4 regions of the Bradyrhizobium sp. USDA 4510 genome follow, and region 2 is predicted to be linked to each of the others. Evidence: predicted binding sites of a transcription regulator. Region 2 holds the regulator's gene; each other region holds the start of a gene.

Region 1 (2,197 bases), 3.6 Mb from region 2:
AGGCATGCAGGTTGAAGCAGCCGAGCTTCGGCGCGTCGAGAATGGCTTGCGGCAGGATCATGCCATAGGCGACGACGACGGCGGCATCCGCGTCATGCGCGCGAAACTCCTCGAGCGCTTCCGAGGTCTTGAGGGTCTTCGGCGTCAGCACGGGAATGCCGAGGCGGCGCGCCTCCTGCTCGACCGGCGTCGGCTGCAATTGCAGGCCGCGCCGCCCGCCCGGCTTCGGCCCGCGGGTGTAGACCGCCACGACCTCATGGCCATGGGCTACGAGCTCCAGCAGCGTCGGCACCGCGAAATCGGGCGTGCCCATGAAGATCAGGCGGAGAGGCATTAGACAGGCTCGGTAGCAGTTGGAGTGCTTAAGCGCGAAGCGCGTCTTCGCACAAGAAGCCCCGGGCATCCACGTTTTCGGCGACAGCGAAGCAAGACGTGGATGGCCGGGTCAAGCCCGGCCATGACGCGTCCGGGAAAGCGACCGCGCCTACTCCGCCGCGCGCTTGGCGGCCTTCTCGAATTTCTTGAACACGCGGTCGCGCTTCAGTTTCGACAGATAATCCACGAACAGCACGCCGTTGAGATGATCGATTTCGTGCTGGATGCAGGTGGCGTAGAGCCCTTCCGCATCCTCCTCATGCACCGTGCCGTCGAGATCGGTGAATCGCACGCGCACCCGCGCCGGCCGCTCGACCTCCTCGTAATATTCGGGGATCGACAGGCAGCCCTCTTCGTACACCGACAGTTCTTCCGAACGCGCAATGATCTCCGGATTGATGAAGACGCGCGGCTTCGCCGTGGTCTCGCCGTTCTCGTCGCGCTTGGCGAGATCCATGGTGATCAGCCGCAGCGGCTGCGCGACCTGAATCGCCGCGAGCCCAATGCCGGGCGCGTCATACATGGTCTCGAGCATGTCGTCGGCCAGCTTGCGGATCTCCGGCGTCACCTTCTCGATCGGTTTCGACACCAGCCGCAACTGCTTGTCCGGCAGGATGATAATTTCTCTTAATGCCATGGCGGCGATTTAAGCTGCTGACTTCATGGGGTCAATGCGCTCAGGAACCCGTTAGGACAACCTTAACCACGTTTCTTCACCCCGCATTAACCCGGAAAATCAGGAATGCATTTGCCTTAAACGTTCCCTCTTCGTTCGCACCTGGCCGCGAATCGGCTACAACTGCCGGCATGAACGAGATTCTCCTCACGATTGGCGACCTTCCCGTCCGTGTCTCCGACGCCTTGATCGGCCTTGGGGCGCTGGCGCTGATCCTGCTGTTCGCCATTGCGGTGGTGATCGCACGCGCCAGCCGGCGCGGCGCGGAACTCGCAATGGCCCAGGCCATCCGCGCCGACGAACTGGAGGAGCGCCTCGCCGACATGCTGCGGGCCCAGAGCGAATCCTCCGGGCGGGTCGATGCCAAGGTTGATACTATGGCGCAGGCGCTGGCCGGCCGCCAGGCCGAGATGGCCCGCGCCGTCAACGAGCGGCTCGATTCGGTGACCCACCGGGTCGGCCAGTCGATGGAGCAATCGACCCGCAACACGATGGATTCGCTGCGCGTGCTGCACGAGCGGCTCGGCATCATCGACCACGCCCACAAGAACCTCAACGAGCTCACCACCCAGGTGACGACGCTGCGCGACGTGCTCGCCAACAAGCAATCGCGCGGCGCCTTCGGCCAGGCGCGGATGGAGGCGATCGTCCAGGACGGCATGCCGAAGGGCTCGTTCGAGTTCCAGTACACGCTGACGTCGGGCAAGCGGCCGGACTGCGTGGTGTTTCTGCCCGACCAGCGCCCGCTCTGCATCGACGCGAAATTCCCGCTCGAGGCCATGACCGCGCTGCACGATGCGCGCAGCGACGAGGAGCGCAAATTCGCCAGCCAGCGGCTGCGCGCCGACGTGCTGAAGCATGTCAGCGACATCGCGGAGAAGTACCTGATCCCTGGCGAGACCCAGGACACCGCGCTGATGTTCGTGCCGTCGGAATCGGTCTATGCCGAGATCCATGACGGCTTCGACGACGTGATCCAGAAGGCCTATCGCGCGCGCGTCGTGCTGGTATCGCCCTCGCTCTTGATGCTGGCGATCCAGGTGATGCAGCAGATCCTGAAGGACGCCCGCATCCGCGACGCCGCCGACCAGATCCGCAACGAGGTGATGCATCTCGGCGACGACCTCGGCCGCCTGCGCGATCGCG
Region 2 (2,197 bases):
CGCACGAGCGCCCTGCTCGGCCGCGACCTCGCCGCCAACGACCAGCGCGAGGACTATCTGCGTGCACGGCTCGAAGCGCGCGAGGACGGCACGTTGATCGCAACGCCGGTGACGCAGCAGGACTCGTCGTTGCTCGGGAATCTCGCTGCGGCACGGGCACTTCTCGTGCGCCCGCCGTTCGCGGCGGCGGCCGTCGAAGGCAGCGAATGCGAGATCCTGACACTGCCCGAATAGGGTTTTCGCGCCCCGCCGATTGTGCGTTGCCCGACACGTTCACCGGAAATTAAGTGGTTGCGGAACACATATCGAACATATAGTGTCCGTTCATGATTTGTTTCGAGTGCTGGTGTCTACATTCGGGAAGCTGCATGGAAGCAGGTGCATCGAGCACATGCTCCTGAGGTCAGGCCCGGCCTGCAGGCCCCACCAGAAGAGTCTCGGAATCGAACGACGCTATCAACCGGGGGAATACTCGAGATGCTCACGCGCAAACAGTACGAACTACTGCGTTTCATCAATGAACGTCTGAAAGAGGCCGGCGTACCGCCCTCCTTCGACGAGATGAAGGATGCGCTCGACCTGCGCTCGAAGTCCGGTATCCACCGCCTGATCACTGCGCTGGAGGAGCGCGGCTTCATCCGCCGTCTGCCGAACCGCGCCCGCGCCATCGAGGTCATCAAGCTGCCCGAACTCTCGGCCGGCGGCGGCAACGGTCGCCGCGGCTTCACGCCCAGCGTCATCGAAGGCACCCTCGGCCGGCGCGCCAGCACGCCGCCGATTGCCGAGGACGACGGCAACCGTCCGGTCGCGGTCCCCGTGATGGGCCGGATCGCCGCCGGTACGCCGATCGAGGCGCTGCAGACCCGCAGCCACACCATCAGCGTGCCGCCCGACATGCTCGGCGCCGGCGAGCACTACGCGCTCGAGGTACGCGGCGACTCGATGGTCGATGCCGGCATCCTCGACGGCGACATGGCGCTGATCCAGCGCAACGACGTCGCCAATACCGGCGACATCGTGGTGGCGCTGATCGACGAGGAGGAAGCGACCCTGAAGCGCTTCCGCCGCCGCGGCGCATCGATCGCGCTCGAGCCGGCCAACACCGCCTATGAAGTGCGCATCCTGCCGCCGAACCGGGTCCGCATCCAGGGCAAGCTGATCGGCCTTTATCGCAAATACTGAATTGCAAATACTTGCGGCGGCCGGGAACGAGCAACACGTCGGATCGTTCCTTGCATGATAGTGTAGCGTACGGCCTGCCCGATGCGCTCCGATACCTCTCGCGCAGCGTCGCGTGTTTGTGATCGGAGCGATCTCGGACCAGTCGTACAATCGCCCAGAAACGAGCAGACGCTCGTTCGCTATCGTCCACTCTGGTAGAGGCCCTAATGCCTCAAGGAGAGGCAGGGGTCGCTACCTCGAAATGAGGAGCCATCCGATGTGTGACTATAGTCTGCACGCCGTGGCATCGCGCCCCGCCATTGTCGGAGAGACGCTGATCACGACGACGTTCCGCGGCACGTCGACCCGCGGCTTTGCTTCGGAGAATGACCCCACTGTCGCGGTCTGCATGCTGCCGGGCACCGAGCTCGCTTTCGCCGAGAACGTTCGCTACGACAGCCGCTGGATCTGGACCAAGACGCTGAACTATCGCGTCGGCGTATTCAACGAAGTCGAGCCCGACGTGCCCGATCGGCATCATGATGCGGTCGAATTCCCCGACGGCAGCCATGTGCTGGTGACCCAGCTGGTCGAGGGACAGCGCGTCAGCGTGCTGCAATTGCCGGCGCTGCATCCGCCGGTCGAGCAGAAGCCGAAGGTTGTGGAGCGGCGGCCTTCCGCATTCGCAACGCTGTTTTTGGGTTGAGCGCATCGTCGCCGTGGAATGAGCTGTTCGGCGGCGGATGACCTAAGCAATTTCGGGCGACCCCGGACTCCCGCTTCCGGGGCGCAGAAGGAGATTTGCGTCGGCCGGCACCTTGGCGCATCATCGGGTACGGAGGACGTGCGCGGTGGTCGATAAGGTCACATGGCAAAAGGCTGGACGCGTCACGGAACCGGGCCGCTACATGTTCCGGTTCGGTTGGCTGACGGTAACGGCCGACGACCTGAAAGTCTGGGAGCAATTTCCCGAGGCTTCCTTCACTCTCGTCAAGAAGCCCGACGCCGGCCCCGACTCCGACGAATACCATCTCGG
Region 3 (2,197 bases), 3.7 Mb from region 2:
TTGATATCCTGCTTCGAGCAGACTTCCTTGGCCATCGGCGAGGCCGCCGCGCTCATCTCCTTGTCGGTGGTCTCGTCGGTGCAGTGCTGCATGGTGATTTCGGGCATCGGCCCGCCGGTGCGCACCATCTTCATCTCCCACAGACCGGCCTTGCGGATCGGCAGGTCGACGGCACTTGCGGCGCCAGCGGACAGGACAAGGCACACAGCCGAACCAAGCAAGGCAAGCTGTCGGGTCATGCGGTCGGCTCCCGGCTGAACGATCGAAAGATCCGGTGCGCGCTCAGTAGAGCGTGCGCAGCGGCCTCTGGGCTGCGCCATAGGGCACCCAGCGACAGGCGAAAGAGATGTAGCCGCCCGGATAGTTCTGCATCGCAAGGAACTTAACCACCTTGCCGTAGGAGGCGCAGTGATCGACTGCGAGTTGCCGGGCGTCGCTCTGGGTCGCCAGCGTATAGGCGATGATACCGCCGGTATCATTGCCCTTGAACGGCGGTACCGGCTGCATCCAATCCGCCCGCGCCGGCACAACGGCCAGCATCCCGCAAACGGCAACCAGGCACGCGGCCAATTTCCTTCGCATCGCAGACTCCATTTCGCTTCGAGCCAACATAGAGTGCGCCGGCGACCGTGAAAAGAACGAGCCGGCTCCCCAAAGTGGACTTCTCCGCAGGTGTTGCCGCCCTGCACTTGACCTTGCCGGGGCTTCGCGGCACCGTCCGCGGCATCGGATAATCGGGTGGATTCCCATGCGCAACCTGTTCAACTCCCGCAATAAACTCGGCCGCAAGCTCGGCCTCGGCGCCGCACTCGTGGTCGGCCTGCTGGCTTTCGGGGGTACGGCCCAAGCCGCCAATCCGCTCGAAATGAACTTCTGGCTGTCCGGCCCGCGCTATGACGGCAATGTGGCCCCATGCGAGAAGGCCCTGACGGTCATCAGCACGCAATTCCAGGAAAAGGAAGCCACCTTCTGGAATTCGCCGCTCGTGATCACCGGCTTCAACGGGATTCACGAAACCGCCTTCCGCCCCTGGCAGTCCGACAATATCCCGCGCCGTTATTGCACGGGCGAGGCGATGCTGAGCGACGGCAAAGTGCGCAAGGTGCACTATTCGATCATCGAGGACGGCGGCTTTGCCAGCATCAATCAGGGCGTCGAATGGTGCGTCGCGGGGCTCGACCGCAACTGGACCTATAACCCGTCCTGCAAGGCCGCGCGGCCCTGATCTCCGACCAGATTGCTAAAGCAGGAGCCGCCGCCATTTGGACGGCGGCTTTTTGTTCTTGAAATGTTCTCGCGGCCTGCTAGGCTCTGGGCGGTCGAGTGAGGGAGCGTTTGATGCCTCGGTTGGACACGATTTCCCGATTTTTGATTTCGGTTGCCATTATTCTGTGCGGTGCGGTCGGGGCGTCGGCCCAGGATCGCCGCCAGAATGCGCCCGGCGAGTTCGATTTCTATGTGCTGTCGCTGTCGTGGTCGCCCTCGTTCTGCGAGGCGGCGAGCGAGCGCGGCAACAACGGCCGCGGCACGCAGGCGCAATGCGGCGGACGGCCATATTCCTTCGTGGTGCACGGCCTGTGGCCGCAATATGAGCGGGGCTTTCCGGAATACTGCCAGCGGCCTTCGCCGCGACTCGCCCGCAGCATCATGAGCTCGATGCTCGACCTGATGCCGGCGCCCGGGCTGATCTACAACGAGTGGGACAAGCACGGCACCTGCTCCGGTCTCGGCGAGCGCGCCTATTTCGAAGCCATCCGCAAGGCCCGCGCCACGGTGAAGATCCCCGAGGAATTCCTGCAATTGTCGGAGCCGAAGACGGTCGCGCCCGACGAGCTGGAGACGGCATTCATCAAGGTCAATCCGGGCCTCAGCAACTCCGCGATCTCGGTGACCTGCGACAGCAAGCGGCTCAGCGAGGTGCGGATCTGCCTCAGCAAGGATCTGGAATTCCGCTCCTGCGAGGAAATCGACCGCCGCGCCTGCCGCCGCGATCAGGTGCTGATGCCGCCGGTTCGCGGCGGCTGAAACTCTGGGTCATGGCCGGCAGACCCGCGCTGCGCGTCGTCGCGCAGCATGTCCCGGCCACCTGCGCCATCGCGAAACAAGCAAGATAAGGCGCAGATGCCCGGGAGCCCCGGCTACGCCAAGGCTTCGCCGAGCTCGGACGTTACCCCCGCCGAAGCTTTAGCGAAGGCCG
Region 4 (2,197 bases), 2.2 Mb from region 2:
CGGCAGCAGTGCGGCCCTTGGCGGTGAGGGCCACCTCGTTGACGCGCTTGTCGGCCTTCGATGGCTTCCGCGTCACGATCTGGCGCCTTTGCAGCGCCGCCAGCGTGCGGCTGACGAAGCCGGCATCGAGGTCGAGATCGCGCACCAGATCGGTTGCGGTGCAATTTTCGCGGTGCGCGAGCTCGTAGATGATCCGCGCTTCCTGCAGCGTGAATGGTGAGTGCAACAGCTTCGGCTCGATGATGCCGAGCTTGCGGGTATAGAACCGGCTGAAGCCGCGGACCGCGGCGACCTGGCTCTCGAGCGTGGTGTCATGGAAGTTTGATTTCATCAAGCATATTATTTGACGGAATCAAATAATCCGCAAGCGCTTTGTTCAGGCCACCATGATCCGGCTCCGCAGCATGGTGCGGGAGGAACGGCCGAGCCGGCGCAGCAGGCGCGCCTCGGAGCGGCGGGCATCGGGCCGGTAGCCGCCGATCCGCTCGTAATGCTCGCGCGCGATCAAAAGGCCCTGTTCGGCCGAGGGCCCGGTGATCATCCGGGCAACGAATTTGAGGCCGTCGCGCAGGCCCGGGTCGGTGTAGGGTGCGCGGGCGTAGCGGAAGATGCCGGCGCGGTCCTTGCCGCTGGCCGCCACCATCTGGATGAACTGGGTGGTTTCCTCGATCCAGCCGGCATCGAGCACTGCGCCCGGATGCAGGAACATCAGCCAGGGCGACCGCGCCTGCCGCGCGCCTGCCGCAAGCGCCGCGGCGCGCGTGCCCTCGAAGCGCATGAAACGGCAGCCGGCAACGTCGGCGACGCGCTCCATCACATCGCTGTTGCTGCGGTCGACCAGCAGCACTTCGCGGATGACGCCGGCGGCCGCGCCCGGCACCAGCGCCGCCAATGTTGCGACCGCGGTGCGCTCGACGCCGTCGGTTGGAATGATCACGCTCAGCATGATTTTGAGGCTTCGATGGCTCAAACGGTGGAGAAACTCCGGCCGTGTTATCACCTTGTCATATTCAAAGCAGCCTGTTCGCCTGCAGAATTTTGTAGCAAGGTTTTGTGGAATTTCTCCGTTCATGTTCTTGATTTGTTCTCGTGCCGTGTTAGCTTCAAAGCATGAGCCGAGCATCCTCTCATGCCCTCAAGCACCCGCCGGTAACGGCGCCCTCCGATAACCCGGCGGGTGCACCTTCCCCTTTTCCCGAGCTTGCGGTCGCGATCGAGCGCGAGCGGCGGCGCGGCCGCGGCGCGCAGTCCAACGCCAGCGGCCGCTACGAGGCCGAGGCGCGCGTTGCCTTCGACGACGGCTGGCAGAGCCTCGAGGACCTGCCGCCATTTGCGACCAGCGTGGCGCTCGACACCTCGCGCAAGGTGATCACCCGCAACGACTCGCCCGACATCGGCTTCGACCGCTCGATCAATCCGTATCGCGGCTGTGAGCACGGCTGCGTCTATTGCTTCGCGCGGCCGACCCACGCCTATCTCGGCCTGTCGCCGGGGCTGGACTTCGAATCGAAGCTGTTCGCCAAGCCGGACGCACCCGCGCTGCTCGAGAAGGAGCTGGCGGCACCGGACTACGAGGCGCGGATGATCGCGATCGGCACCAACACCGATCCCTATCAGCCGATCGAGCGCGACCGGAAGATCATGCGCGGCATCCTCGAGGTGCTGGAGCGCGCCGGCCATCCGGTCGGCATCGTCACCAAGTCGGCGCTGGTCACCCGCGACATCGACATCCTGGTACGTATGGCCAAGCGCAATCTCGCCAAGGTCGCGCTCTCGGTGACGACGCTCGACCCGAAACTCGCCCGCACCATGGAGCCGCGCGCCTCGACCCCGCCGAAGCGGCTCGAGGCGATCAAGCGGCTCACGGATGCCGGCATCCCGACCACGGTGATGGTCGCACCCGTGATCCCGGCGCTGAACGATTCCGAGATCGAGCGCATCCTCGATGCCGCCGCACATGCCGGCGCCAGGGAGGCGAGCTATGTGCTGCTGCGGCTGCCGCTCGAGGTGCGCGATCTGTTCCGCGAATGGCTGATGGCCAACTATCCCGATCGCTACCGTCACGTCTTCACGCTGATCCGCGACATGCGCGGTGGCCGCGACTACGACTCGCAATGGGGCACGCGGATGAAGGGCACCGGCCCGATGGCCTGGATGATCGGCCGCCGCTTCGAGATCGCCTGCGAAAAGCTCGGCC

The links. The regulator LexA, encoded in region 2, represses DNA repair genes until DNA is damaged. The targets are predictions, from matches to a motif close to TGTTCNNNNTGTGTTCNG.
Region 1: ACVMDN_RS34965 (DNA recombination protein RmuC) is a predicted target of LexA. The motif match lies at 1,134-1,151, and genes of this name have one in related genera.
Region 3: ACVMDN_RS01075 (ribonuclease T2 family protein) is a predicted target of LexA. The motif match lies at 1,279-1,296, and genes of this name have one in related genera.
Region 4: ACVMDN_RS28675 (PA0069 family radical SAM protein) is a predicted target of LexA. The motif match lies at 1,072-1,089, and genes of this name have one in related genera.

The regions. Positions count from the first base shown of each region.
Region 1 covers NZ_JBSSBT010000001.1:7,500,406-7,502,602, forward strand. Annotated here, with positions in the region: gene fmt (methionyl-tRNA formyltransferase) at 1-334, opposite strand, end outside; gene def (peptide deformylase) at 485-1,012, opposite strand; gene ACVMDN_RS34965 (DNA recombination protein RmuC) at 1,183-2,197, shown strand, end outside.
Region 2 covers NZ_JBSSBT010000001.1:3,920,149-3,922,345, forward strand. Annotated here, with positions in the region: gene ACVMDN_RS17880 (molybdopterin molybdotransferase MoeA) at 1-234, shown strand, start outside; gene lexA (transcriptional repressor LexA) at 478-1,182, shown strand; gene ACVMDN_RS17890 (hypothetical protein) at 1,439-1,867, shown strand; gene ACVMDN_RS17895 (hypothetical protein) at 2,013-2,197, shown strand, end outside.
Region 3 covers NZ_JBSSBT010000001.1:223,318-225,514, reverse strand. Annotated here, with positions in the region: gene ACVMDN_RS01090 (DUF3617 domain-containing protein) at 1-239, opposite strand, end outside; gene ACVMDN_RS01085 (hypothetical protein) at 283-582, opposite strand; gene ACVMDN_RS01080 (hypothetical protein) at 749-1,225, shown strand; gene ACVMDN_RS01075 (ribonuclease T2 family protein) at 1,339-2,025, shown strand.
Region 4 covers NZ_JBSSBT010000001.1:6,154,427-6,156,623, reverse strand. Annotated here, with positions in the region: gene ACVMDN_RS28685 (bifunctional helix-turn-helix transcriptional regulator/GNAT family N-acetyltransferase) at 1-331, opposite strand, end outside; gene ACVMDN_RS28680 (glycosyltransferase family protein) at 377-946, opposite strand; gene ACVMDN_RS28675 (PA0069 family radical SAM protein) at 1,111-2,197, shown strand, end outside.